Regions from separate parts of the Granulicella tundricola MP5ACTX9 genome, predicted to be linked through region 2. Evidence: predicted binding sites of a transcription regulator. Region 2 holds the regulator's gene; each other region holds the start of a gene.
The links. Region 2 encodes LexA, which represses DNA repair genes until DNA is damaged. Its sites were predicted from a motif close to CANTTCGCTTTTTATTCGC; they were not measured.
Positions count from the first base shown of each region.

Region 1: the regulator LexA is predicted to act here: its motif matches at 5,919-5,937, upstream of ACIX9_RS09080 (putative DNA modification/repair radical SAM protein).
Region 3: the regulator LexA is predicted to act here: its motif matches at 3,962-3,980, upstream of ACIX9_RS04240 (ATP-dependent DNA helicase).

Region 1 is NC_015064.1:2,105,975-2,115,608, reverse strand. Features, by position in the region: gene ACIX9_RS09110 (DUF3617 domain-containing protein) at 1-475, opposite strand, end outside; gene ACIX9_RS09105 (prolipoprotein diacylglyceryl transferase) at 548-1,444, opposite strand; gene hpt (hypoxanthine phosphoribosyltransferase) at 1,529-2,095, shown strand; gene ACIX9_RS26375 (hypothetical protein) at 2,361-2,519, opposite strand; gene ACIX9_RS09095 (hypothetical protein) at 2,534-3,103, shown strand; gene greB (transcription elongation factor GreB) at 3,147-3,749, shown strand; gene ACIX9_RS09085 (Nif3-like dinuclear metal center hexameric protein) at 4,811-5,692, opposite strand; gene ACIX9_RS09080 (putative DNA modification/repair radical SAM protein) at 6,100-7,389, shown strand; gene ACIX9_RS23705 (UdgX family uracil-DNA binding protein) at 7,405-8,970, shown strand; gene deoC (deoxyribose-phosphate aldolase) at 9,028-9,634, shown strand, end outside.
Region 2 is NC_015064.1:1,715,102-1,724,735, forward strand. Features, by position in the region: gene ACIX9_RS07360 (HAD hydrolase-like protein) at 1-323, opposite strand, end outside; gene ACIX9_RS07365 (DUF4097 family beta strand repeat-containing protein) at 364-1,224, opposite strand; gene ACIX9_RS07370 (efflux RND transporter periplasmic adaptor subunit) at 1,283-2,485, opposite strand; gene ACIX9_RS07375 (peroxiredoxin family protein) at 2,577-3,080, opposite strand; gene lexA (transcriptional repressor LexA) at 3,121-3,726, opposite strand; gene ACIX9_RS07385 (response regulator transcription factor) at 4,000-4,791, shown strand; gene ACIX9_RS07390 (hypothetical protein) at 4,778-5,017, shown strand; gene ACIX9_RS07395 (sigma 54-interacting transcriptional regulator) at 5,050-6,204, shown strand; gene ACIX9_RS07400 (peptidoglycan-binding domain-containing protein) at 6,273-6,710, opposite strand; gene ACIX9_RS25675 (hypothetical protein) at 6,968-7,123, opposite strand; gene lspA (signal peptidase II) at 7,151-7,675, opposite strand; gene ileS (isoleucine--tRNA ligase) at 7,675-9,634, opposite strand, start outside.
Region 3 is NC_015064.1:1,004,936-1,014,569, reverse strand. Features, by position in the region: gene queD (6-carboxytetrahydropterin synthase QueD) at 1-175, opposite strand, end outside; gene ACIX9_RS04250 (MBL fold metallo-hydrolase) at 642-1,352, opposite strand; gene ACIX9_RS04245 (hypothetical protein) at 1,584-1,829, opposite strand; gene ACIX9_RS04240 (ATP-dependent DNA helicase) at 1,839-3,929, opposite strand; gene ACIX9_RS04235 (VOC family protein) at 4,049-4,417, opposite strand; gene der (ribosome biogenesis GTPase Der) at 4,523-6,391, shown strand; gene ACIX9_RS04225 (DUF7544 domain-containing protein) at 6,398-7,498, opposite strand; gene trmFO (methylenetetrahydrofolate--tRNA-(uracil(54)-C(5))-methyltransferase (FADH(2)-oxidizing) TrmFO) at 7,578-8,918, opposite strand; gene ACIX9_RS23505 (lysozyme inhibitor LprI family protein) at 9,270-9,634, opposite strand, start outside.

The sequences.
Region 1 (9,634 bases), 390 kb from region 2:
ACTTGTCCGTATAGGGCTTGACCTTCCCGCAGTCCGCGCCCAGATACCGGGTCGTCCCTTTGGAATCTGTCACCATCTTGCCCCCACCCGAACCGGACGTCGACATCTCCATATGCACAGTCGAACTCCCCTTCTCCTTCGACTCGAACACCGTCTCACCCTTCACCATGGTTGTAGAGCGGCCCGTGCACGTCATCGCAAACGTCATACCCGTAGCGGTCACCGTCTTATCCGTATAGGTGCAGTCTTTACGGGGATTCTGAGCCCGCTCCATGGTCTTCTGCCACGACTCCGGCGTCAGACAGCTCTGAACCGTGATCGTCCGAGTCCCACCCATCATGCTCGGCATCCCCGGCGGCAGTTGCATCGTAATCACGCTGGTTGTCTCCCAAAGCCCCATCTTCATCGGCGCCTCTTGTGCGGGCGCAGCACTGCATAGAGCGGTCAAAGCCGCCATGGTCAGAAAAAAGCGCATAACTCTCCTGGAAAGTGTGGTTTAGCTACGTTGGCCCGGAATCGACCCAATCATACCCCACCTTCCCTGGAATCAACCAGCACTTTCCGCCTCACCCACCGGAGCCCAGGCAGTCCCCTTCGCCATAGCCGCTCCCATCACCAAAGCCCCCACCACCACACTCCCCAGCGCTGCCACCTGCGCATTGCTCATGCTGTGCCCAAAGTAAAGCTTCGGATTGATCCGCCAGAACTCGACGATAAACCGCTCCGTCCCACTCAGCACCAGGTAAAGCCCCGTCAGCCACCCCACCGGCCTCATCCTCTTCCCCACCTGCCAGATCACGAACGCCAACACCATCGCCGCCACAAACTCCCATAGCGGAGTAGGCAGCACTAGCGCCCACCTCGGGCTCGGCGGCACCAGCGCATCCGCCTTCATATGCACGCCCCAGAACGTACCTAGCGTATTCCGCCCATAGTCCCCATCCCCGCTCGTCAGGCACCCAATCCGTCCCACCCCATACCCCACAAACGCCGCCGGAGCCGCCAGGTCGAGCATCCGCACCCCACCCACCCGTATCTCCGTCCCCTTGAACTTAGCCCCGCGCCCCTGGATCACGAGCATCCCAATCCCACCCAGCAGTCCGCCAAACCACGCAAACCCCGCCTGGAACCAATGCAGAAACTCCATCACAATCTGCCCCGGATGCCCCCAACCTGGAGCCGTAACCATCTTCATCGCCCGCACGAGCTCCGCCGGATCCTCCAACTCATGCCAAAGCTTCGCCCCAATCACACCGGAGATCACCACCATCGCCACAACATTCAGCGCATCCGCATCCACGCCATCGCGCAAAAACGTCCTGTGCAGCACCACCGCCGCCACCACTGCGGCCAGCCAAAGCAAAAGTCCAAACGTCCCCAGGTGCAACGGACCGATATTCAGATACGGATACATACGCCTCGCACGGCGCTCCCGTTTTTGCATTTCAGGGAGTTCGCCAACACCAAAGTATATCGCCCCCTCAATCGAGCCCTTTTCCCACCGCCCCGCATGCGCTACCCTGATGCAATGTCGAACACCAGCACGCCCGTCTTCCCCTCCGCCACCACCATGGACATCCTCTTCTCGCGCGAGCAGATCGCGGAGCGCGTCGCCGCCATCGGCGCCCAGATCTCAACCGACTACGCCGGCCAGTCCGTCGTCCTCATCGGCGTCCTCAAAGGCGCAGCCATCTTCCTCGCCGATCTCGCCCGCGCCATCACCGTAGACAACACCTTCGACTTCGTCGCCGTCTCCAGCTACGGCCGCGCCCGCGTCTCCTCCGGCGCAGTCAAGCTCATCAAGGACATCGACAACCCCATCGAGGGCAAGCACGTCATCCTGGTCGAAGACATCCTCGACACCGGCCTGACGCTCTCGTACCTGCGCGGCCTCATGCTCCAGCACAAGCCCGCCTCCCTCAAGATCGCCACCTGCCTCGACAAGCCCGAGCGCCGCCTCGTCCCCATCGAAGCTGACTACACCGCCTTCTCCATCCCCAACCGTTTCGTCATCGGCTACGGCATGGACTACGCAGAGGTCTACCGCAACCTCGCCGACATCCGCCTCTTCCCAGAAGAAGTAGCCGGCCACTAAACCCGAAAACGCGCCCCCGCTGTTGCCGTTGCTTTTCTTGCTTGTCATCCCCGCAGGGGACCTGCGTCTGCAGTAGCAGTTGCCTGTTTCACGCCGTCATTCTGCGCGAAGCGGAGAATCTCCGTTGCGGCCTTTGCGGTTGCTTTTGTTGTTGGCGTTGCTGCTGCTGCTGCTGTCGTGGTCCGTTTCAAGCCGCCATCCTGAGCGCAGCGAATTGGGGCTAAGCCCTGCGTTTGAGCGCCCCGTAAGAGAAGTTCGGTAACCGTCAGGACCCCCTGTATTTGCATTTGCCGTTGCCGTTGCCGTTGCCGTTGCCGTTCGGATTAGAGGTGGGCTTCAGCCCACCGTCAAAGTCCGCATGAAAATCCAGGCCGTGGGCTGTAACAACCGAGAACCCTCCCTGATACCATCGCTCCAAATCCACATCGCGAGAAGATCATGAAAAGATTCTGGATCGCAGCCCTCCTCATCGCCGGCACATTACCTGCCCTCTCCCAAACCCCACCCTCACCAGGCTCAATCGAAGCCCACCCAACCTGGCCCCAATCCACCACCGACGCCCTAAAAACCGTCGACGGCACCATCTCCGCCCTCTATGCCGCCATCAGCGGACCAGCCGGCCAGAAGCGCGACTGGAACGCCTTCCGGTCCCTCTTCCTCCCGGACGCCCGCCTGGTCGTCACCCGCGTAGCAGGCGTAGCTAACGCAACCAAAACCGACGCCGTCATCCTCTCCGTCGACGACTACGTCAACCGCGTCAGCACCCGCTTCGAGACCAGCGGCTTCTTCGAACGCGGCATCGCCTCCCGCAAAGAGGAGTACGGCGTCATCACCCACGTCTGGACCACCTACGAGTCACGCCACAAAACAGACGACCCCACCCCCTTCGCCCGCGGCATCAACAGCGTAGAACTCCTCAAGGCAAACGGCCGCTACTACATCGTGCAGGTCATGTGGGACAGCGAGCGCCCCAACAACGAAATCCCCAAAGAATACCTCCCGAAATAAGCCACCCGCCCGATACTAAAATCGCCCAAAGCGAGCCCGCACCATGCGCCAAGGATTTACCAGAAGACCGAAAGCACTCGAGGCCGCCCCGCCCGATCAAGTCAAGAACTACATCACCCCAGGCGGGATCGAACGCCTCAAAGCCGAGCGCCACTTCCTCCTCACCAAAGATCGCCCCGCCGTCGTCCAGGTCGTTGCCTGGGCCGCAAGCAACGGCGACCGCAGCGAAAACGCCGACTACCAATACAGCAAGCGGCGCCTTCGCCAGATTGATGGACGCGTCCGTTTCCTGACCAAGCGAATCGAAGCCGCGGAGGTCATCGATCCGGAAGCCCCCAGAACCGGCCAGCGAGCGACAAGAGCGTTCTTCGGAGCCACCGTCCGCTACGCCAACGCCGCAGGCATAGTGCGAGTGGTCAGCATCGTCGGCACGGATGAAGTCAATCTGGACCGCAACCACATCAGCTGGGCCTCACCCCTGGGCCGCGCCCTCATGAAAGCCGGAGAGGACGACGAAGTCGTTCTCCACGCCCCCGGCGGCACAGAAACCCTGACGGTCCTCGAAGTTCGCTACGAGCGCATCGCAGTGGAACAGTTCCAGCCACCACCCGAGTCCATAGCCTCGACCGGCCAGCCCGAGAGATAAGTTCAAGTAAGCGTCCGCCATCGCAGCGTTGTTTGTCACTTCATAGGGGACAAACGTATGCCGTTGCGTTTTGTTTGTCATCCCCGAAGGAGATCTGCGTTTGCCGTTGCACTTGCCGCTGCCGCTACTGCCGTCGGCGTTGCCGTTGCCGTTCGGATTAGAGGTGGGCTTTAGCCCACCGTCTACATTCAAGAAGAATCCGGGCCGTGGGCTGTAACAACCAAGCCCTCCATACCAAGCCCGCACGAACCCGCAAAGCACACCTAAAAGAACACCATCGGAAGGGGACGGCTTCAGCCGTCCCAAACAACGACTTCTGGGGACGTCTCACTTTGTGATCACGACAGGTGACCGTGCCGTTCCCATATCGCGCGGGCTCTCCACACCTTTGGGGGGATTGTCACTGTCCTTGAGATCCTATACGCTTTGGCCATGTTCTCCATGCCGTGGCCTATGCAGGTCTGGGGTCTCTTCTCATTACTTCAACCGGAACTCTCGACGATCATTACCTTGCCAGTACTTTTGGCACTTCTTTGGTCCCGTCATGACGCAGGTGGGGGCACCAGCCTGCGCGCGAGAAGGATGAAGCTTGCCATATATGTTTTTGCCATATATCCCGTCGTCAGCTTGATCCTTTGGATGCGTACCTTCCCATCCCCTTACATCATTTCGCCGTCTTACTGCGTTCTGGAGCTGATTCTCGCTGCGTGTAGCGTATTTCTGGCTTTTACAGGAACGGGCGTAGGACGACGCTCGGTAATCGTCGCATCTCTAGTCCTTGTACCCATCGCCTTGAACGCACTTCTGTTTCTCACCATTGTCATCGGACATCCGTTCTCAAGGAGAACACCTCATTCCGTACACCGATCGTCTTTGGGGCGTCCGGGAGAATAAGCGCCGACAATGACTCCAGTCTTACAGCTTCATGACCACTGAGGCCAACAAGCTGATGAGCCGGGTGCATAACTCGCATGTCGGTTGTGCACTGGAGACGACTCACTAAACCTTCTTCGCGGAAAACGGGGTTTTCGGAAATCAACCAACTTATTCCCCGTCTTACCCTACCGCACCCCCACCGGCATCCCCGGCAACCAATAAGGCTCACCCGCCGGAATAAACGTCACCGTCACCCCGGGCACCACCCCCCTAAGCCACTCCGCAAACCTCTCCATCCCAATCTCCTCAGAAGTCTCATGCCCCAGCAGAATCAGCCCCTTATGCCGCCCCTGCAACATCGCATCCCGCACATACTCCACCGTCTCCCACTCGCTGGCCTCCCCCGCCACCAGCACCTCCACATCATCCCGCTCCAAAGCCCGCACCTGCTTCTCCTCCCCTGAAGCCCCCGGACGATACGCCACATTCGTCACCCGCATCGCAGGATCACCCACCACCCGAAAGATCCTGGCCCCAAACTTGGCTTGTAGATCCTGCGCCAGCCCCGCCAGCGTAGTCGGCGGCAGCGTAAAGAACATCTGCTCCCCCGGCTTCTTATACTTCTCCCACCCAGCCTTCTTCACCCACCCCTCCGCGATCCCATCCGGCACCCGCAGATGCCACGTATCGTGCAACCGGAACAGCACGAGATGATGCTCCTTGATATAAGCGATCTTCTCCAGGTAAACCGGGTCCTTCACAAACAGCGCCGAACTGTCCTGGTGGTTATAAAAACTAGGCTCATGCGTGATGATCAGGTTCGCTCCATCGGCCACCGCCTTCCGCAGCACGGCCATCGTCGGCGTAAAGGTCGTCGCAATCCCCGTCACCGGCGTAGCCGGGTCACCCGCCTTGAATGTATCGACGGTGCCCGCCGGAGCCGTCACCCCCAGCCCCACCCGAACCTTAGCCATCACCTCGTCCGCCGTCATCCTGGGCCCGGCCTGCGCCCAACTTACAGCCGCCGCCCCGATCATCCCCAACACCAAACCCGTCCGAATCATCATCCCGCCATTCTTCCCGCACCCGCGCCAATAAAGCAAATCCAGCCGCTACAAACTATTTTTCGCGAAAAATGGGCCAAACTCGCGTGTCAAGCCCCCCGAACACAAAAAAATCTTGTAACCAACATGCAATGAACAACATAGCCCTCAAAAATAGTTGGGGTATTTACCCCTTTCGTTTTAGTAAAATAGAAAAAGAGAGAAATTCTCCCACCCCCTCAACAACTCCACATTCGCCATCACTTCGCCTTGGACATCTGCGTCTAATGTGAAAGATGTAGCAGGCCAATTTGGCTTGAAATCCATAAACATCCTGCAATGAATACTTTGCGGCTATTACCTCAACAATATCAATAGAATTAAGACTTTACAGCGCCAGTCCAAACCAAGTCCAGACCTAACTTCAATCGATTGAAGACTTTACAGAAAATTGCCGGGGTGGGGCGTACCCCGGAGAAAGCAAGATCCTGACCACCCAGGAAAAACTCGAGATCCTAGCCGACGCCGCAAAGTATGACGCCTCCTGCGCCTCAAGCGGAGCCAAGCGCGCCGGTAACGGCAAAGGCATCGGCCACTCGGACGGCATGGGCATCTGCCACTCCTACACCCCCGACGGCCGCTGCGTTTCGCTCCTCAAAATCCTCCTCACCAACGTCTGCACCTACGACTGCGTCTTCTGCGTCAACCGCGTCTCCTCGGACATCCGCCGAGCCCGCTTCACCCCGGAAGAGGTTGTCAACCTCACCCTCGACTTCTACAAACGCAACTACATCGAAGGCCTCTTCCTCTCCTCCGGCATCATCCAGTCGCCCGACTACACCATGGAGCAGCTCATCTCCGTAGCAAAGCAACTCCGCCAGGTCCACAACTTCGGCGGCTACATCCACCTCAAAGCCATCCCCGGGGCCTCCCAGCTCCTGATAGACGAAGCCGGCCTCCACGCCGACCGCCTCTCCGCCAACATCGAGCTCCCCACCCAGCAAGACCTGGTCCAGCTAGCCCCGGAAAAGAAATCCGCGATCATCGAATCCACAATGTCCCAGATCGCCGTCCGCAAGGACGAAGCCGACGAAGACCGCCGCAAATCCTCGCTGGCCCCCAAGTTCGCAGCAGCCGGCCAGTCCACCCAGATGGTCGTAGGCGCAACCCCCGCCACCGACCGCCAGATCCTCACCACCGCCACCCATCTCTACGGCCAGTACAAGCTCCGCCGCATCTACTACACCGGCTTCTCCCCCTACCCGGAGGCCGACGCCCGCCTCCCCCTCAAGGCCGCCCCATTAATCCGAGAACACCGCCTCTACCAGTCCGACTGGCTCATGCGCTTCTACGGCTTCCAGGCCTCAGAACTCACCACCGAGTCCCAACCAGAACTCAGCCTCACCGAAGACCCCAAGACCACCTGGGCCAGGACTCACCCCGAGTTCTTCCCGGTAGATGTCAACACCGCCCCCCGCGAGTCCATCCTCCGGGTCCCCGGCATAGGCTACCGCAACGTAGAGCGAATCCTGAACATCAGGAAGTACCACGCCCTGACCAGGGAAGACCTCCGCAAGCTAAACGTCCGCCTAAAGCAGTCCCTTCCCTACCTCATCACCACCGATCACCTACCCTCCTCAATCATCCCCACCCCAGAACCCACACCCGAAGTCCAACTAGACCTCTTCGCCCCCACCAGCGCCCTGACCGGCAGCGTGTAGCATCACACCACCAGCATGAAGCGCCTCCTCATAGACCCCGACTTCGAAGCCTGGCGCATCACAGCCCGCGAGCAACTCCACGCCGGCTACCACCCCGATCAGCTGGACCTCCAAGACGCCACCGCCCCAACCTCCCTCACCCTGGCCCTGGAGGCCGACGAGCCCCCCACCGGCCCCCCACTCCCCCGCCCCACCATCTCAAAATCATTCCTCGAAGCCGCCGGTTACGTTGCCGTCCACCGCGACCCGCAGCGCTGGAACCTCCTCTACCGCATCCTCTTCCGCCTCCAGTCCAACCGCAACCTCCTCGCCCTCGAGACCGACGACGACATCATCCAGCTCACCCGCCTCGAATCCCAGGTCAAGCGCGACCTCCACAAGATGCACGCCTTCGTCCGCTTCCGCAAGGTCCTCGAACCCTCCGACCCATCCGAGCGTCCCACCGTCCTCGACGAACCCATCCCAATCGATCCAGACCCCCACGCCCATCACCTGGTCCTCGAAACCCCCACCCCCTTCGGCCCCATCAAGACCGAACTGGAATCCTGCCCACCCGAAGACATCACCCCGGACGCCGACTGCGAACACTTCATCGCCTGGTACCAGCCCGACCACCGCATCCTCCCCCTGGCTGCTCCCTTCTTCGCCGAGCGTTTCGCCATCATGCACTGGACGATCCTCACACCCGACGCCAGCGCCGTCTGGGACCCCATCACCAAACAACTGACCTTCGCTCCCGGCGTACCCCGCGAGTCCGCCCCCGCAGAAGATGAACTCGAAGGCCTCTGGCGCTCCTACTACGCCAGCATCTTCAACCCGGCACGCCTCAACCCCGCCGCAATGAAGTCGGAGATGCCCGTCCGCTACTGGAAGAACCTCCCCGAGCTCACCCTCCTCCCCACGCTGATAACCCAGTCAAAGACGCGAGTGCAGAATATGGTCCAGCGCCAGCAATCCCAGCCCACCGCCCAGCCCTTCGTCCCAGACCACCACACCATCCGCGCCATCGCTGAAGCGCTCCCCACCTGCAAAGGCTGTGAGCTCTACTGCCACGCCACCCAGGTCGTCCCCGGCCGAGGCCCCGCCACCGCTGCCCTCATGCTCGTAGGCGAGCAGCCCGGCGACCAGGAAGATCTCCAGGGCGAGCCCTTCATAGGCCCAGCCGGAGCGGTCCTCGACCACATCCTCGAAGACCTTCGCATCCCCCGCAAAGAGGTCTATGTAACCAATGCGGTCAAGCACTTCAAGTTCGTCCAGCGCGGCAAGCTTCGCCTTCATCAAAGCCCCCGCATGTCGGAGATCATGGCCTGCCGACCCTGGCTCCTCGCCGAAATCGACGCCATCAAGCCCAAGGTCGTCCTCTGCCTCGGGGCTTCAGCCAGCAAGTCTCTCCTGGGTGGCACCTTCGCCCTCATGAAGGATCACGGCAAACTCAACTCCACCCCCTTCGCCGACAAGGTCTTCGCCACCATCCACCCCAGCGCGGTCCTCCGCGCCCGCGACGAACCCAACCGCCAGCAACTCCAGCAGTTCCTCACCGACGACCTGGCCAAAGCCTGGCAAGCCACGATATCTACATGACCGTCACCCTCGTATGATAGAAAGTGACGGCCCACCCAAGGCCCAGCAGGAGCACCCTTGAACACCGATACCGAAATCTTCGATGCAGCAGCCTTCACCCAGCAGACCCTGACTTCCACGGCATCTCTAGCCGCAGTGTTAGACCATACCCTCCTCCGCCCCGACGCCTCCCGCGCCCAGGTCCTCCAGATCTGCCACGAAGCCGCCGAGCATCGTTTCGCATGCGCCATGGTCAACCCCACCTGGGTCGCCACCGCGCATGAAGCCCTCGCCGGCACCGGCATCCACGTCGGCGTCGTCATCGGCTTTCCCCTGGGAGCCACCCTCTCCGGCTCCAAGCGCGACGAGACCGTCCGCGTCCTCAAACACGGCGCACATGACGTCGACATGGTCCTCAACATCGGCCTCCTCAAGTCCGGCACCAAGGAAGACTACGAAGCCGTCAAGCAGGACATTCGCGGCGTCGTAGAGCTGGCACACGCCTCCGGAGCCATCGTCAAAGTCATCCTCGAAACCTGCCTCCTCACCTTCGAAGAGAAACTCCGTGCCTCGGAACTCGCCCTCGCCGCCGGAGCCGACTTCATCAAGACCAGCACCGGTTTTTCCACTGGCGGAGCCACCGCGGACGACATCATGCTCATGCGCGGCGTAGCCGGAACCCGCG
Region 2 (9,634 bases):
GGGTAGACGTAGGTGAAGTCCAGCTTGTGGTCGTGGTAATAGGAGATGAACCAGCGGGTGGCCTCGTTGATGAGGGCGTCGTCGTGCGGGCTCGGAGCGGCATCTTCCGTTGCCCCCGCGGCAATCATATGGGCGTGGCCAAGGGCGCGGCGGACGAGCATCTGGACGCCATCGCCGATGTAGCTGGCAACTACATTCTCCGGTAGTGCCGGCTGGCCGAAGTGCTCAAGAGTGGCGTTGACGGAGTTGCAGAGGTCGGTGCGGGAGTCGATCAGGGTTCCGTCGAGATCGAAGACGAGCAGTTGCGGGGTGATGAGCAGCATCCCTCTATCGTAATGGAGGGATGCTGCCGGTTGGGATGGCCTAGTTGATCTCGATATCGCCTGAGCCGGTGCGTGCGGTAAGGCTGGGGCCGCCGCCGTTGATGGAGGCGGAGACGTGGTGGCGTTCATCTGAGCCCTGGGGTGCGCCGGGCTGGGAGATACGGATGCTGCCGGAGCCGGTGGAGGCCTCGGCATCAAAGTGTGCGTCGCGCCCAATATGGAGGCGGATGGAGCCGGAGCCGGACTGGAGCGTGGCAGGGCCGGTGAGGGAGCCATTGGCTTCGATATCGCCGGAGCCTGTATGCGCCTGGAGGCTGCCGTTGAGGCCGTTGATGCGAATGGAGCCGGAGCCGGTGCTGGTCTTGACCTCGCCGGGGGCCTGCTGCTGGAGTTCGATATCGCCGGAGCCGGTGTGGAGGTCAGACGGGCCGCCGATGCCGTGGGCGCGGACGGAGCCGGAGCCGGTATCGGCCTTGAGGAAGCGGCCGAGGTTATCCACATCTACGTCACCGGAACCGGAGTGGAGGTTGAGCGCGACGGACTTGGGTGCGGAGATCTCGTAGTCGATGCTGATGTTGTTGAAGAGCTTGCGGTCTTCCGGGCTGACGTTACCAACGCGGATGGTGTTGCCGGACTGCTGGATGGGAGGATTGTCCACGATGCGGCGGATGCGGTCTTCGACGTCGCCGCCCTCACTGTGGTTCCAGCCGCCGGCCTTGAGGTGCGCCTTGATGTGGATCTCCGAGTCCGAGCCGGGATAGATGTGGATGTGGCCGGAGTTGGAGGAGACGTAAAGGTCAGACTGACCGTTCACAGTAACGGTGCGGTCAAAGTTGCCGTCCGCGTGGGCGGAGACCGTGATGAGGAGGGCGGAGGAGAGAGCGAGAGCGCGAATGAGCATGATTTTGTCCTTTTCTGAACTGGAAACAGATGGGGTATTTGATCCTAAACTTTGAACGCTATTGTTGCAGGATGACCTGATCGTTCTGCTTCAGGCCGGAGACGATTTCAACCTTGCTGCCATTGGAGAGGCCGGCGACGACGGGGACGAATTTGCGGCCCGTCTTCTGGGTCTTGTCTGGGATCTCGACGGTGGCTTTGCGGTCCTTGTCGAACTTGACGGCCTGCTCGGGGACGGCGAGGACGTTTTTGTGTTCGTCAAGAAGGATCTCGGCGTTGGCAGTCATGTTGGATTTGAGCTCGCCGCCGGGGTTATCGATGGAGACGCGGACCTCAAAGGTGGTGACATTATCCTTTTCGACGCCGAGCGGAGCGATCCGGGTGACCTTGCCGAGGAAGGTTTTGTCCTTGAAGGATTCAACCTTGATGCGGGCTGGCTGGTCCATGTAGACCTTGCCGATGTCGGCCTCGTCTACCTTGCCCTGGACGTAGACCTGGTGGATATCGCCGACGGTCATGACGAGGGTGGCGGTGGAGCCGAGGACGAGGATGGAGCTGACGGCGTCACCCTTTTCCACGTCGCGGGAGAGGACGACTCCGTCCATAGGTGAGGTGATGGTGGTGTAGCTGAGCTGCTCTTGGAGCTGTTTGAGGGCGGCCTCTGCCTGCGCGACCTGCGCCTGCGCCTGGCGGAGCTTGGCGGTGTCGATGGTGATCTGCGATAAGGCCTTGTCGCGCGTATTGTTGGCGGCGAGGTAGCGCTGCTGCGCGTCGTCAAGCGCCTGGGCCGAGACTACGCCGTCCGAGTTCATCTGGCGGGCGCGGTCGTAGGTGTGCTTGATCATGGGGAGGTCGGGGGCCTCGGCGTTGACGCGGTCGAGGACGATGGCGGACTCGGCGGCGTGGGCGTTGGACTCTGCGGCGGCGAGGGTGGCCTTCTGGGCGGCGACCTGGTCGAGAATCTCCTGCTGGTCCAGCTGGGCGAGGACCTGGCCGCGGCGGACGGTGTCGTTGATGTCCGTGGAGAGCTGGGTGACGATGCCGGAGGCCTTGGATTTGACCTCGACCTGGGTGATGGGGTGGACCTTGCCGGTGGCGACGACGGACTTGGCGATGTCGGTGCGTTCCACCCGGACGAGCTGCGCGGGATCGATGGCGCCGGAGTGGCCGTGGGCTACGGCGGTGAGGCCGAGGACACCGACGAGAACGACGGCCGAGATGCTGAAGTAGAGGACTTTGCGGGATTTCTTTTTGGGGGCCATGCTCGCTCCGTTGGGGTGACGGAGAAAGATACGGCAGGGAGCTTCAGTTTGTTCCGTAGGTCTTTCCTAAATTACGGGAGGGCTTAAATCTCTACTGCAAGAGCTGTTTGATGGCTTCTTCGAAAGCCGCTCTATCCACGATGCCGGCGTGCGAGACGGCTATCTTACCGTTTCGATCAATCAGCAGGGTCAGAGGCATTTCCCGGAGGTGGAAACGCTCCCCAAGAGCGTCCGTGCCCACGGCGACGGGGTAGTTCATATTCCACTTCGCCATGAAAGGCTTGATCAATTCCGGCGTCTCGCCATACATATCCAGACCAATTACGGCGAGACCCTTGGGACGATATTTCTTATCGAAATCAACATACCAGGGGAGCTCTACCTTGCACCCGCCGCAGGTCGTGGCCCAGAAATCCAACAGAATGACCTGACCTTTGTAGCTTGAGAGGGTCAGCTGTTTGCCCTGAACGTCAGTGAGGGTAAAATCAGGGGCCGAAACACGCAGGGCGGCGGGGATCAGCTCATCCGCAGGTTTTGCCGTAGCAGGGAAGACAGTCATCAGCGCGAAAGCAGCCAGAAGTATGGGCTTATGCATGGCTCGATGCTAGCAGAGGGATGCCGCTCGTTCGAAGGTCTCAAGCGTATTTGCGGATGATGCCCAGGACCTTGCCCTGGATGCTGACGTTGGCGGCGGGGGCGTAGATGGGGGCCATCTCCTTGTTGGAGGGTTGGAGGCGGATCATGGCGCCTTCGCGATAGAAACGCTTGAGGGTGGCGTCGGCTCCGTCGATGAGGGCGACGACGATCTCGCCTTCGCGTGCGGTGCGGGTGCGCTCTACGAGAACGTAATCTCCGGAGACGATGTGCTCGTCGCGCATGGAGTCTCCGCGAACTTCGAGCGCGAAGACCTCACGGTTGCCGATGATGTCGCCGAGGGAGATGGATTCGGCGGTCTCGATGGCTTCGACAGGCTGGCCTGCGGCGATGCGGCCGAGCAGCGGCAGGCGCTCAAAGCCCTTTTTACTGGTGCGCGCGGGGAGCACGTCGATGGACCGGCTACGATTGTGGGCGCGCTGGAGCAGGCCTTTGTTCTGCAGGTTGGTGATGTGTTTGTGGACGGTTGCGAGCGAGTTGAGGCCAAGACCGGAGGCGATCTCCTCGTAGGAGGGGGAGTAGCCGTTCTTCGTGGTGAAGCCGGAGAGAAAGTCGATTACTTCCTTTTGCCGCCGTGTGATTGCCATGTCCGCAATTGTAGCGAATAAAAGGCGAACTGCAAGTATCAAAGTGGTGTACCGCAAAAGTTGTAGGAAAAGTGGACCCAAATTGGATTGATTTGGGAACGGGTTCCCATTTGGGATTGGACCTCTCACAGAACTCAACAAAGCATTGATTGTCCTGATGGAGCGGAAGAGAGTTAGTCCCATGCCCCTCTCGACCGGAACTGAGGGTGATGGTCAGAACAATGTGCTCTCCAGATGTGCCGCAACCAACTTGAGTAAAAAGGGGAATTGATTATGCGGGTACTGATCGTAGAGGACGATGCAGCTTTGGGAATCTTTCTGCAAAAGGGCCTGAAGCTGGAAGGACATGATGTGCAACTGGTTGGCGACGGCCAGGCGGGTCTGGACCATGCGATGGAGCATGCTCCAGACCTGATGGTGCTGGACCTGAGCCTGCCGAAGAAGGACGGAATCCAGGTGCTCGAAGAGATGCATGGGCACTTCGGGGGGACGTCTGTGTTGGTGCTGACGGGGCGGAACCAGGTCTCTGACCGGGTAAAGTGCCTGAACCTTGGCGCGGACGATTGCCTGCTGAAGCCGTTCAGCTTCAGTGAGCTGAATGCGCGGTGCAGGGCGCTGCTGCGGCGGCGACAGCACTCTGCCGATCAGACGCTACGCTATGCGGGCGTGGAACTGAACCGGATCGATCGGCGGGTGACGCGGGACGGGCTGTCCATTGAGCTGACGGGCAAGGAGTTTGCCCTGCTGGAGTTCCTGATGCAGGCACGGGGACGAACGTGCAGCCGCAGTGAATTGCTGCGGGAGGTGTGGCAGATGTCGCCGGATGCGGGGACGAACGTAGTGGATGTCTATGTGAACTACCTGCGCAAGAAGCTTGGGTCAACGCGGTCCGGCATTGGTGCTGACCGGGTGATCGAGACGGTGCGTGGTGAGGGCTACATGATGTCCATGGGCACGGAGCGCAGGCCGCCGGGCGCGGCGGTGCCGGACGGGCTGCAGGGTTCGCTGCGCGGTCCCGGGGCCGGTGTCTTCGGCCTGGGACTAGGCGCGCGTGCCAGCGCCTGAGGCGGGCGGGGCGGGGCTCGAAGACAGGATGAAGGCACTGATGGGCGAGCTGCGAATCGTCGTCCATGATCTGTACCAGCCGCTTTCGGCGTTGCAGTGCAGGCTTTATCTGGGCCGGATGGATACGGACCTGGAGAGCATGGGCGCGGCGATCGAGGAGAGCCTCGCCGAGTGCGAGCGCATCGTGGATCAGGTGCGGTTGCTTCAGAACAAATTGAAGTCTTAGCAGCATTTTCTGACTTGGGAAAGCAGGGGGCCATGGGAAGTTTGATATCGCAGGTAGCGGGCAGCAGTCCGCAGGGTGGGGTTCGGGCACGGACAGTGGTTTTGGCCAGTGCGGATGTGGATTTGAGGGGAAGGCTGCGGCGGTCTCTGAGCGCATTGCGCTGGACCGTGCTGGAGGCGGGCGGCGGCGCGGAGGCGATGGAGCTCACCGATACGGGCAAGCCTGAGGCGTTGCTGATTGACGAGTGGCTGCCGGACCTGGAGGCAGGGGAGCTGATGACTCAGCTCAGGATGATCTATCCGTTGATGGACGTGCTGCGGATGGATGGGGCACCGACTGGGGGTGCGGCAACCGGGCGAAGTCCGCGCCGGCACGAGCTGCTGCATGCGATCCGGGAGGCGCATGAAGCATCTCCGGCTCCGGTGAGCTTGCCAGTGCAGGCACCTTCCTCCCCTGAGCCGCTTGCAGCGGTTTCGGTGGCTTCTGAGATGGTGTATCCGGAGCTGACGGAGGCGGAGGTAAAGACGCTGCCTCTGCCGGCGGCGGCACCAATGGCAGCAGAGGCTCCTGCGGCTGCGTCGGTCAGGGCGGCGGGCATTGCCGATATGGTGGGCGAGTCGGCAGCGATGCGGGAGCTGGCGAGGATGATCCGGCTGGTTGCGCCACGGTCTGCGACGGTGCTGATCGAAGGCGAGACGGGGACGGGTAAGGAGGTCGTGGCGAAGGCAGTTCACCGGCTAAGCGCGCGAGCGGGAAAGCCGTTTGGAGTGCTGAACTGCGCGGCGATTCCAGAGTCGCTGCTGGAGGCGGAGCTGTTTGGGCACACGCGCGGTGCGTTTACAGGTGCGGTGCAATCAAGGACGGGACGCATTGAGGCGGCGAACGGCGGCACGCTGTTCCTGGATGAGATCGGTGAGATGCCGCTGGCGCTACAGGCCAAGATGCTGCGTTTCCTGGAGTATGGAGAGCTGCAACGGGTCGGTGACAACGAAACAATGCGCGTGGATGTACGGGTGATTGCAGCGACGCATCAGCCCCTGGAGCAGAGAGCTGAGGAGAAGGCATTCCGGCTCGACCTGTACTATTGGCTTCGTCTCTGGCTGGAAAGCGCCACCCTCGGCGGCCCTGGCCGTCTGCCCGCCACCACCGCTGACATGGAAGACCACCTCTACGTCATCGGCCAGTAAGCCTAAAGTTCGACCGCAAACAAAAGAGGCTCCCATCAAGGGAGCCTCTTCTTTCACCACAAAAATGTCTACTGATTCGCTGCGAAGGTGTTCTCTGTCAAAGCCGTCGGATGAGCTTCCATTGACTCAGGCTCAGCGGACGCGGTCGAGTTCGGTCCCAGGCCCAGCTTGATGATCGCGCGCGAGTCAGGTACCAGCTTCGTCTGCCAACCATTATCCGACTGCATCTTCTCCATCGCAGCCTGGCTTTCCTTATCCCAGGTGCCGGTGGGTGTGCCGGTCAGGTAACCCTGCTTGATCAGTGCAGACTGGATCTGCGTCGCGCGCTCCCCGCTGATGCCGCTCACGGAAGAAGACCGCGTCACGGGCTTCGAAACCGCACGGCTCTTGAATGCACGCTGTGAGGTTGGACCGCGACGAATATGGGGTGCTGCCGCTGCAAACGCCGGAGCCACGCTTGCGAGGAGAACGATCGAACTAAGGATGCTGGAGGAAACAAGCTTCATAGGTGACGTTTTCAACCTCGAATTGCAGTATCCGCCTCTGGTCAGACCAGACACGCTGAATTGAGTACGAGAGTATCGTCTTAGTAACTTGTTTGCAATAGGAAAAGGTTGCTCGATAGACAGCAAAATTTTCCCTTTCGTAATGAAATCAGCGGCTCAACCTCCATCCATGCCCCAAAAGTACCAACCAGCACGGCTAAACAGAAGAGAAAATAAGTCTCATGAGGATATGTAGTTGGGGAGCTGCGCAGACAAAATCAGCCTTGATCGCTTTGATCAATCTTTATCAACTCAATCCGTTCGCCAATCCAGCCCAGAACGCCGGAAGGATTCACGGATAAAAGGAGATAAAAATTGATCAAGGCAAGCGCCCCCGGCACCCCGGTGACATCCTGCCTTGATCCGTCTTTCATCCTTCTTATCCGCGTTACGCCTTTGCCTTACTCGTCCGAACCCACCGGCTGATTCCGAAAGATCTCCAGCAGCAACAGGCAAGCCCCAATCACGATGCAGGAATCGGCCACATTGAAGTCCGGCCAGTGGTAGTGAACGATCTTCACCTCCAGAAAGTCCACCACGTACTTCAGCTTGATCCGGTCGTACAGGTTCCCGATCGCACCGCCCAGAATCAGCGCCAGCGCAATCCCGGTCAGCGAGTACACCCGCCCAACCCGCCAGATCATCCCCAGCACCACCAGTACAGCGATGACGGAGAAACCGATCAGCGTGTTCCGCACGATCGCGGGAGAGAGCTCCGCAAATAACGAGAACGCCGCGCCCGTATTGAACACATGCGAGAGCCGGAAGACGTTCGGGATGACCGTAATGTAGTGGCCACTCGGAATATGAGTTCCGATCCAGATCTTCGACCAACGATCCAGCACGATCACGACCACCGCCAGCAGCAGCAGGTAAGGCCGCATATCGCGGCGGCGAGGCACGGAAGGAAGCAAAGTAATCGGCATTAGAGGCTCGCCCCTTCTCCCGCAGCATCCTGCGGTGGAATCTGGTAAGGCTCAAACCCGATTGCTTCCAGGGCATCCGCGCAACGCAGGCAAACCGTCGGGAAGCGGTCGTCTTCGCCGACCTCAGGAATATACCGCCAGCAGCGTTCGCACTTTGGCGCGGCAGAGCGCTGCACCTCAATCTCGAAGCTCGGCGTCTCCAGCGCACTCTCAACAAACAGCACGTCGACTTCGGACACGTTGAACAGTTCAGCCAGCGCCGTCGTGTACTGATCCAGCAGCCTTAGCGGACTCGGTCCCGGACCGATGACGACGGTCAACGTCACCTTCGCCTCCAGGCTCTTGCCGATCGACTTAGCCGCGCGTAGCACTTCGAGCTTGGCCATCACCTGCGCCCGAAGCTCCAGCAACTGCTCCCAGTCATGCTCGATCGCCGCCTCGCTTCCCGGAACGATATCCGAAAGATCAGGGAACAGCGCCAGGTGAACACTGGACTCACGGCCCTCAACCTTCGGCAAAAATGCCCACGCCTCGTCCGCCGTAAAGCTCAGGATCGGTGCGATCAGCCGCACCAAAGCCTCCGCAATCCGCCACAGCGCCGTCTGTGCCGACCGCCGCTCAGGATGATCCGGCGCAAACGTGTACAGCCGGTCCTTCAGCACGTCGAGGTACAGCGCGGACAGGTCCGTATTTACGAACTCATTCAGTGCGTGATACGCCCGGTGAAACTCGAACTCGTCGTAGGCCTTGCGGATCTTAGCCACAAGCTCCGCCGTCTGCGCCAGGATGTATTGGTCGAGCTGTTCCAGGTCCGCAAACGGTAACGCATCCTTGGCAGGATCGAAGTCATGCAGGTTGCCCAACAGGAACTTCAGCGTATTCCGCAGCTTCCTATAGTTATCGCCAACCCGCTGCATCAGATTCTCGCTCGCCGCCACATCCTCGCGGAAGTCCACCGACGCAACCCAAAGCCGGATAATCTCCGCCCCCAGCCGCTTCGCTACATCCACCGGATCGACACCGTTCCCCAGCGACTTCGAGAAAGCACGCCCTTGTTCATCAAGCGTCCAGCCAGAGGTCGCAACCATCCGGTACGGAGCCACACCCCGCAACGCGACAGAGGTCAGCAGGGAAGAGTGGAACCATCCGCGATGCTGATCGCCGCCCTCGGTATAGAGGTCAGCCGGAAACCGCAGACTCTCCTCCGCATCGAGCACCGCATGCCACGAAGCCCCGGACTCGAACCAAACATCAAGGATGTCCATCTCCTTGCGGAACTCGTTCTTATCGGTATTTCCGCAGGAACAAGCCACGCCATCCGGCAACAGCTCCGCAGCCGAGTATTTGTACCAGGCGTCCGCGGACTCCTTCTTGAACAACTCGACGATGCTCTTGTTGACGTCAGCATCGTTCAGAGGCTCATGGCACTTGTTGCAGAGGAACACAGCAATCGGCACACCCCAGATTCGCTGGCGAGAGATACACCAGTCCGGCCGCGTTGCGATCATGTTCGAGATCCGCTCTTCACCCCAAGCCGGGTCCCAAACCACCCGCTTGATCTCATCCAGCGCCCGCTGCCTGAACGTAGTCATCCCATCCACAACTGGGTGCTCCACGTCCCGCTTCTGGGACGTGGGTTCAGAACCATCCACTTCCTCAGCAGCAGCAATCTCCGCCTCCGCCGTAGGCATAGGCGTCTCCATCGAGATAAACCATTGCTCGGTCGCCCGCACGATCACTGGGTTATGGCACCGCCAGCAATGCGGATAGCTATGCTCGAAGAAGGTCCCCGAAAGCAATGCACCCTTCTCCCGCAGCAACTCCGTGATCGGCTTGTTCGATTCAAAAACAGTCAGCCCGTCAAACGCTTCCTGCTGCGGCAGATTCCGCTGCCGCCCCGCATTATCGACATACTGCACATCCGGAATCCCATACCGCTTACCGGTATAGAAGTCATCC
Region 3 (9,634 bases), 710 kb from region 2:
GCATGACCTGCTTGAGGAGCTTAAAGTCAAGCAGGAGACCGGCCTCGTCGAGCTCTGCGCCGACGAGGGTGACGAAGACCTTGTAGTTGTGGCCGTGGGGGTTCTCACACTTGCCTCGGTAGTTGCGGAGGTAGTGGCCGGAGGAGAAACCGGCCTCTACGGTGACTTCAAACATTCAGGTGCTTCCCTTCTTTCGGTCAGCCGGTGTGAGCACGGAGACGGTATACCCTCCCCCGGAAAGTATCTAAAGTCTTCAAAAGAAAGGAGTTAGATCTGGACTAGACGGGGTAAGGCTGTGCAAAGTCTTCAAAACAAGAGGCTTATCCGCAAGATATTGATGCGAAGGGCTTTAGGGGCGATTCTTTCGTGCAGTCTCTCGTTTTGATCGCTAATACCATTTTACAGGAGTGGCGGGAGTGAATATGCCAACTATTTTTTTGACGTAAGTGGCTTGGAATGAATTAGTTATGGAATTTTTTGAGTCTCGAAGGGCTTGACATGCAAGTTTGGCCCAGAAATGACGAAAAAAAGTTTGCAAGTGTGGCGGCCAAGGCGAAGGAGGATTAGCGGCGGGTAGAGTGAAGGGCTTTCTTCCAGCTGTCAGCTACCAGCCATGAGCTGCCAGCTTGCGTGGTGGCGGGTCAGGCTCCGGTTTGCTGGAGGGCTTGCTGTAGGGCGGGAATGCCGCCGGAGCGGATGGCTCCGTGGCCGGCGGCGAAACGGGCTATGTCGTAGGTGAGGAGCTTGCGGGCGCTGGCGACGGCGGTGGGTTTGTGCCAGGTGGCTACGTTGGGGAGTGGGAAGAACCAGGGGGCGTAGCCCGAGACGGCGAGACGACCGACGCAGACGAGAGCGTCTCCGGTGAAGAGAGTGCCGTCGCGCTCGTCGAGGAAGGAGAGGTGGCCGGGGATGTGGCCGGGGGTCTCGATGACGCGGAGGGAGCCGAAGAGCTCGCCTTCTGCGAGGAGGTGAGTGGGGATGGATTTTGTGCCGGGGAGGCTGCCTTTGATCTTGGCCTGAGGTTCGCCGGGCCGGAGAGATTTGTTGGGTTTGCGCTCAAGGAGAGGGAGGCTGCGGGCGCTGGCGGCGAGTTGAGTGTCCGGGCCTAGTTTTTTCATGAGAGCGTCGAGGGAGCCGACGTGGTCGCCGTGAGCGTGGGTGAGGAGGATGCGGCGGATGGGTGCGCCGGCGGTGAGAGCGGCGGCGAGGATGGCATCTGTGCTTCCGCCGATGGTGGTGTCGATGAGGGTGAAGGAGTCGCCTTCCGGGGAGGACTCACGAACGAGATAACAGTTGCAGAGACCGAAGCGGGTGAGCTGGAGGGAGTTGGGGGTGATCTGCGTGGTCTTCATGGGGGGATTGGATGCGGGGTGAGGTTTGTAAGGACAGACAACGACAGAGGCAAATACGGAGGTTCTGAGCTTCGCTCAGAATGACGAACTAAAACAAAAACAAACCACAGCAAAAGCAACGGCGAGAAGCAGATTCCCTTCGGGAATGACAAACAAGTGGCAGCAGCAACAGCAACAGCGACGGCAGCTACTGAGGTTCTTCGCTGCGCTCAGAATGACTAGGTTTGGAGATTAGCGTTTGCGGCGGAGTTGGCGGGCCTGCTCGGCGCGGCGTTCGGCTTGCTCGAACATGCTGGTGAGGGTGCCGGCGAGGGCGATGACCATGGAGAGGACGAGGAAGGCGATGGACATGGTGCGCCAGAGAGCCACATCGCCGGGGGAGCCGGGCTGCTGGGCGATGTTGGAGAAGGAAACGCCGAAGCAGACGAGGCAGAAGAAGAGGAGGGTGCCGGCGAGGATGTAGAGGTTGCGTCCCATGAGTTATCCCTAGTTTATGCGGGAGTTCCCTGCTTTGGCTGCAAAGAATGCTTCTACATCTTCTATGGACTGGGTGACGGTGTAGGGCGGGAGGGAGTCCAGGAAGACTTTGCCGTAGCGCTGGCGTTGGATTCTGGGGTCTAACAGCATGAGGACGCCGCGGTCGTTGAGGGAGCGGATGAGGCGGCCGAAGCCTTGCTTGAGGGTGATGACGGCGGCCGGGATCTGGAGATCGAAGAAGGGCTTGCCGCCGGTTGAGGCGATGAGGTCCATGCGGGCTTTGAGGATGGGGTCTGTGGGGACGCCGAAGGGGAGACGGTCGATGATGACGCAGGAGAGCTGCTCGCCCTGGACGTCTACGCCCTGCCAGAAGGAGCTGGTGCCGAAGAGGACGGCGTTTGGGGTGTCTCGGAATTGCTGCAGAAGCACATGGCGGGGGGCTGTGCCGTGGAGGAGGAGTGGGTAAGGGAGTTCGGCCAGGAGGCGGTCGTGCATGAGGCGCATCTGGCTGTAGCTGGTGAAGAGGACGAAGGCTCTGCCTTTAGTGATTTCGAGGACTCGGCGGATGCGTTCTACGGCGTGCATGGTGAAGTCTGGCTCGCGTGGGTCCGGCATGGACGGGGGGAGATAGAGGAGGGCTTGTTTGGGGTAGTTGAAGTGGCTGGGGACGACGAGTTCCCTGTTGAGCGTGAGGCCGAGGCGGCCGGTGATGTGGGTGAAGGGCGAGGTGCCTTCGGGCGCGGCGACGGTGAGGGTGGCGGAGGTGAGGACGACGGTGGGGTAGCAGTCAAAGAGCGAGGTGGTGAGGAGGGTGGAGACGTCGATGGGTGTGGCCTGGAGCTGGGTGTTGTAGATCTGCTGGGCGGGGCCTCGGGCGAGGTTGCGGACGCCTGAGCCGCCGGCGCGGCGCTCGATCCAGAAGACGGTGTTGGGGTCGTCGGATTCCAGGAGGAACTTGAGGTGCTGGCGGATGTCTTCGGTGCGCTTGATGAGGCCTTTGGTCTCTTCTACGTTTTTGACTTGCTCTAGCTCAGAGGTGAGGCGCTTGAGGGCGTTGGTTGCGCCGATGTAGGCGTCGCCTTCGGTTTCGAGGTAGTCGGCGCGGTGCTCAAAGGGCATGCGGCCTATGGGCTGGTACTCGGTTGTGGGGAGGGAGGCGAAGAACATCTTGCTACGATCTTTGAGGATGGCGCAGGCGGATTCTATGGCTGAGGACGAGGCCTGCTTGGCGCGGAGCATGATCTCGACGTCGCGGGTGAGCTCGTCGATGCGGGCGTTGGAGAGGCCGATGCCGAAGTAGTTGGAGGCGATGTCTTCGAGCTCGTGGGCTTCGTCGAAGATGACGGCGGAGGCGTCTGGGAGGATGCCTGCGTCAGGCGCGCCGGCGGCCTGCTGCTTGATGTTGAGGTCTGCGAAGAAGAGATGGTGGTTGACGATGATGAGGTCGGATTCAAGGGCCTTGCGACGCATCTGGGTGATGAAGCATTGCTCCCAGTCCGGGCAGGTGGTGCCGAGGCAGGCTTCTGTGCGGGCGTCTAGTTTTGACCAGAGGGCGGAGGTCTCGGGGAGGTGGTCTAGTTCAGCGCGGTCACCTGTTGGGGTTGTGCGCTCCCAGGTGGTGATGTGGTGGAACTGTTCGATCTCTTCGAGGCCGCTGAGGAGTGGGGAGTCACGGAGTGCGTAGAGCTTGTGCTTGCAGAGGTAGTTGGCGCGGCCCTTCATGTAACAGACCTTGAGGGGGCCGTAGTCGTCTGCGAGCATGGATTCGAGGAAGGGGATGTCCTTGAAGTAGAGCTGTTCCTGAAGGTTTTTTGTACCGGTGGAGATGATGACGCGCTGGTTGTGCTCGCGTGCATGGCGGAGGGCTGGGAGGAGGTAGGCGAGGGTTTTCCCGGTGCCTGTGCCGGCTTCTACGATGAGATGGCGCTTGTCTTCGAGGGCGGATTCTACGGCTTTGGCCATGTCGTACTGGCCCTTGCGATGCTCGTAGGCGAGGGAGGACTTGGCGAGGATGCCGCCGGGGGCGAAGAAGTCGTGGAGGGTCGGGAGCTTCTTCGGCCTGGCGGACGTGGGGGACGGGATGGGTGGGGCGGTGGACACCTTTGGCTATGATAGCCGGGGATTGTGGAAAAGCGAAGAGAAGGCGTAGTGGGAGAGACAAAAGCTAACCACGGAGGGCACAGAGAAAGACGCTGGGGACACGGAGGTGGAGGTGAGGTTTAGGAGTTTTGGAAGGTGACGCAGATGCCGTTGGGGTCGTGGGCTGCGAACTCGGTGGTGCCCCAGGGTTTGGTGGAGAGGTCTCCATTGGGGTGGATGATGCCGCCGCGCTGCTTGTAGGCAGCGTAAAAGGCTTGGATGTCTTCTACTACGACGCGGACCATGGTTTGCTCGCCTACGGTGCGAGCGACGATGGGGTCGGTGATGCGGGCTATGTGGAGATGGGTGTTGTCGCAGGCTATGCCGGCGTAGGTGGGTGGGTTGGCGTCGGCGTGGGTGCGGGTGAAGCCGGCGATGGTGGTCCACCAGTCGAGTGAGGTCTGAACGTCTGCGGCGGGGAGGATGGGAATGGCGAGTTTGATGGTCATGATGGGGGCAGGATACAACGGTGACGCCGCTGGGGGCGATAAGTTTCTATAATGGAGAGTGATATGTCTGCGCTTTGACTGCGTTGGGCTTGGGAGATTGGGACGATGGCAGCGAAGAAGGCAGCGAAACGGTTAGGCAAGAAGCACAGGCAGGCGAGCACTCGGCCGCATAAGGGTAAGGCTCCGAAGTCTGGGGTGACGACGGGCGCGACGCGGATTGGGGCGGTCGATCCGAAGAAGCGGAAGATCATCGCGACCAAGAAGGCGAAGGTTGTCGCGGAGAAGCGCATCTCCAAGCGGTCGCCGGAGTTTGAGGCGAAGCGGACGATCACAGGGGACGATCCGGAGAAGACGGTCGGGAAGAACTCAGCTAAAGTGCCGCAGGATCGTCCGATGCGTGAGCCGAGACGGCCTTCCGGGCGGATTCTGGCGGGGCCGAAGGACGATGACGACTGGCGCGAGGCGGAGTTGGCAGCGCTGCAGCAGTCTGTCGTGACGGAGAGTGCGGCCAGCCTGGCGCTGCCGCTGATTGCGGTCTGCGGGCGGCCGAATGTTGGGAAGAGCACCTTGTTCAATCGGCTGACGGGGTCAAGGCGGTCGATTGTGGGGGATGAGCCTGGGATCACGCGCGACCGGATCTATGGCGAGATTGAATGGCAGAATGTGAAGGCTCGTCTGGTAGATACGGGCGGCGTGGTGCCGGATGATGAGGCGCTGATTCCGAGCGAGATCTTCCGGCAGGCGCAGGTTGCGCTTCAGGAAGCGGACGCGATCGTTATGGTTGTGGATGGGCGGACGGAGCTGGCTTCACCGGATATGGAGCTTGCTCGTCTGCTGATGAAGGGCGGGAAACCGACTTTTCTGGCGGTCAACAAGATGGACTCCGAGTCGATGTATGCGGCGGCGGAGAACTTCAGGCGGCTCGGGTTCAAGAACGTGCTGCCGATCTCTGCGGAGCATGGGTCGGGCATTGGCGATCTGCTGGATGAGGTTTTTGCGGTGTTGCCGGAACCTGCTGAAGGCTTGGAGATTGAAGAAGAGCCGGAGTTTGAGCCTTTCGACGAGGAGATTGAGGCGGCTGAAGGCGAGGAGCCGGTTCGGGTCAGGACGCAGCGGACGCATGGCGAGTATGAGTCGCGCGAGACGAAGGTTGCGATCATTGGGCGGCCAAATGTGGGCAAAAGCACGCTGCTGAATGCGCTGACGGAGACGGATCGTGCGATCGTATCGCCGATTGCGGGAACGACGCGCGATGCGGTGGACGAGATCGTCGAAAAGAAGGGACATATCTTCCGGTTTGTGGATACGGCAGGAATCAGGAAGAAGGGTAAGACCAAGATGATGGCGGAAAAACTGTCCGTCATCATGGCTCGGAAGCACCTGGAGGCTGCGGATGTGAGCCTGCTGGTGATCGATGCGCAGGAGGGTGTGACGAACATCGACGCCAACATTGGCGGGTATGCGCATGAGAGCGGGCGGTCGGTGATCATCGTCATCAATAAGTGGGATCTGGTGACGACGGCTCGGACGGACGGAAAGCCTGCTGCGGATCAGAAGGCTTATGCGCAGCAGGTTCGTGATGCGCTGAAGTATCTGGACTATGCTCCGCTGCTGTTTATTTCGGCTGGGCCGGAGACTGGTGGGCCGAAGGCGATCGAGCAGGTGTTTGCGAAGGTTGAGCTTGTGGCGAGGGAGCGACGCAAGCGCGTGTCTACCGGAATGATGAACAAGTTCCTGGATAAGGTGGACTTCCAGCGGGCGAGCGTGCCGATGAACAAGCGCGTGAAGATCTACTACATGACTCAGGCGCAGGTCGCTCCGCCTACGTTTGTGCTCTTCACTGACAGAGACATCAAGATGCACTTCTCGTTTGAGCGGTTTCTGGCGAATCAGATCCGGGAGGCTTTTGGGTTTATCGGGAGCCCGATCTGGTTCAAGATTCGGGCTCGGAATAAGAAGAAGGTAGAGGAGTAGAAGCCGTCAGGCGAGAGCGGGGTCCATCGGGAGGGATGGGCCGTCGTCTTCACCGGGTGATGGGGGGGTGGGGGGTGGGGTGAAGGTATAGGCAGGTGGTGCGGGGGGCTCGAGGATGTCACCGAGCATGGGGTAGCGGCCGCCGAGGAAGTAGATGCCATAAGCTTCGAGCAAGGTAAGCAGATAGCCGAAGGTGCCGATGGACCAGTACATCGTCAGGGCGATAAAGAGGATGTAGAGCAGGATACCGCCGACGATGAGCAGGATGTAGGCGGGCGATCCTTTGTGAGCGCCGGTGATGCCCGCGATCATGGCTCCGATGAAGATGATGATCCCGAACGGGACGAAGATGATCAGGTTGGCAAAGTACTGCATCACGAAGCCAATGATGGAGAGAGCAAACTTCATGAGCAGGTACAGGATGATCTGGACGGGGTCGGCTGCGATGACGTCTACGCCACGGCTGAGTGCCGCGAGAAGCGGAAGTTGCTCCAGCGTGTAGAAGGGCAGGACGAAGTCATTGAGCAGCGTGGCGAAGAGCTTAAGCACGAAGAAGACCAGGAAGAACATGGCGTAGAAGCCGATCATCTGCGCCATGAAGGCGTGGAAGAGGGCGGGGTCGGGGGGCTGGCCGGGGGTGGCCTTAGGCATGCTCGCGATGCCGGTGAAGAGGCGGCGGCCGGTGGTGAGGAGGATGGGGGCCATGACGGCGGTGAGGACGATACCGATGCCGACCTTGAGGCCAAGCCAAGGCCAGATGGTGCGGCTGTAGCGTCGCCACATGGGCGCGATGAACTTGCCGCGCGTGACGACCATCTCAAAGTGGACGAGTTCCATGCGGGCGCCGAGGTAAAAGAAGGCGAGGAAGATGAGGGTGAAGACCGTCGCCAGGGCTAGGTAGGCCAGGAGGGCGGGGCGGGAGGAGGAGGCGTGCCACGGGAGGGCGGCGAAGGCCAGGGGTACGGGGAAGAACATGCTGCCGGCGAAGGCGAGGTAGGACGAGGCGCAGAGCTTCCAGGTGCGGCCGGCCTTGAAGGGCTGGAAGAGGGTCTGGTGGGTGCGGGTGAAGGCGGGGGCTATGGCGTCGATCGGGTTGAGGCGCTGCATGCGTTAGGGGTTCCCTCTCCGTCCTCTGTGCGATCAGGCGGGACGTTGGGAGAAGAGTAACGTACGCGGGGCTTTGGGGCTACAGCGTTGTTTGGGTGCGCCATTGCTGCCAGGCGGTCAGGGCTCGCTCGCACTGGATGCGGTGGCGCTCTTTCTTGTCACGGATCTTTTTGCGAAGGTCCTCTTCGAGGGGGGGCAGGAGGTCGAAGGTGATGTTGGCGGGTTGGAAGCGGTTTCCCTTGCCTCGGTCTTCTGCGTGGGTGATGTAGTGAATGAGGGAGCCGTGGGCGGTGAGGCGGGGGCATGGGACGGGGGTTCGGCCTGCGAGGAGGGCGGCGGCGAACTGGCCGGCGAGCATACCGCTGGCGATGGACTCGGTGTAGCCCTCTACGCCGGAGAGTTGGCCAGCGATGAGGATGTCGGGGCGGGCGCGGAGCTGGAGCGTCTCGGTGAGGAGCGAGGGTGCGTGGATGTAGGTGTTGCGGTGGATCTGGCCGTAACGGAGGAAGGTGGCGTGCTCGAGTCCGGGGATGAGGCGGAGGACGCGGGCTTGCTCGCCGAACTTGAGGTGGTTCTGGAAGCCGACTAGGTTGTAGCTGTCGGCACGAAGGTTTTCCTGGCGGAGCTGGACGCAGGCGTACGGCCACCGGCCTGTTTTCGGGTTGGTGAGGCCGGCGGGCTTCATGGGGCCGAAGCGGAGGGTGTCTCGTCCGCGGCGGGCGGTCTCTTCGATGGGGAGGCAACCTTCGAAGTAGTCGAGCTTCTCCCACTCCTTGGCCTGGACGTTTTCGGCGGAGGTGAGGGCGTCCATGAAGGTCTCGTACTCCTCCTTGGTGAAGGGGCAGTTGATGTAGTCGGCGGTGCCCTTGTCCCAGCGGGCGGCGAAGTAGACCTTGTCCATGTCGATGGTGGTGGCGTCGACGATGGGGGAGATGGAGTCGTAGAAGGCTAGCTGCTCGGAGCCGGTGATTTGTTGGAGGGCGGCGGCTAACGGGGCTGAGGTCAGGGGGCCAGAGGCCAGGATGGTCAGGTCTGCGTCGGTGGCGTTGAGGGTGGTGACCTCCTCGCGGTGGATGGTGATGAGCGGGTTGGACTCCAGGCGGGCGGCTACGCGGGCGGAGAAGGCTACTCGGTCTACGGCCAGGGCGTGTCCGGCGGGGACGGCGGAGGCGTCGGCCTCTGCGAGGAGGACGCATCCGGCGCGGCGCATCTCCTGCTTGAGAAGCCAGGGTGCGGAGTTCTCAGACTCCGACTTGAGGGAGTTGGAGCAGACGAGTTCGGCGAAGTCTGAGGTCTGGTGGGCCTCGGTGGAGCGGGTTGGGCGCATCTCGTAAAGCTCAACGTGACAACCTGCTGCGGCGGCTTGGAGAGCGGCTTCCGGACCTGCGAGGCCTCCGCCGATGATGCGAATCTTCTTCATCCTTTCAGTTTAGTTTGCTGGTGCGTGGGGGACACCCCCCACCCCCGGTGAAAGTATGCAAAGTCTTCATTCGATTCAGGTTAGGTCTGGACATCCTTGTATGCCTGGAAGAGAGCGAGGCGTAACGCAGACAAGAAGGCTGAAAACGGATCAGGACGGATAGGTCAAAAGATTGAGAAGGGCCTCGACGGTGATTCGTCCAGGATGTTATCTCTCCTTCTATTTTATCAAGTCAGGCGGGGTAAATACCCCAATTATTTTTGAGTGGTAAGTTGTTGTTAGGATGTGGGTTATGGATTTTTTGCAGGCCTTAGGGGCTTGACACGTTGATTTGCTGGGTTTTTTCAGGAATTATTTGTAAGTTGCTGAAGGGAAATGGGTTGGGAAGACGCGGGCGTCGGGTGTGGCGGGGGTCCAGACTTCGGCTGCCGTGCGGCAGTCCTGGCCTACGGCTGGCCCGCAGAGGATGAAAGCCGCCCAGAGGCTGCCGTCGGGTCTAGGAATGAGGAGGTAATGGGAGTTGATCGTGCCGGAGCTTCCGCGGAGTGCGCGGGTGGCAGGAGTCAGGCCCAGTTGTTCGATAATGGCTGAGCCGGAGGCCACCTTGCCGAGGGGCGGGAAGTCCCAGGCCATGTCGCCGCACGGGTCTGGAGGGAAACAGAGCTCACCGGGCGCGGCGACGACGGTAGAGCCGGGTGGGGAGAGCTCCTCGTCTT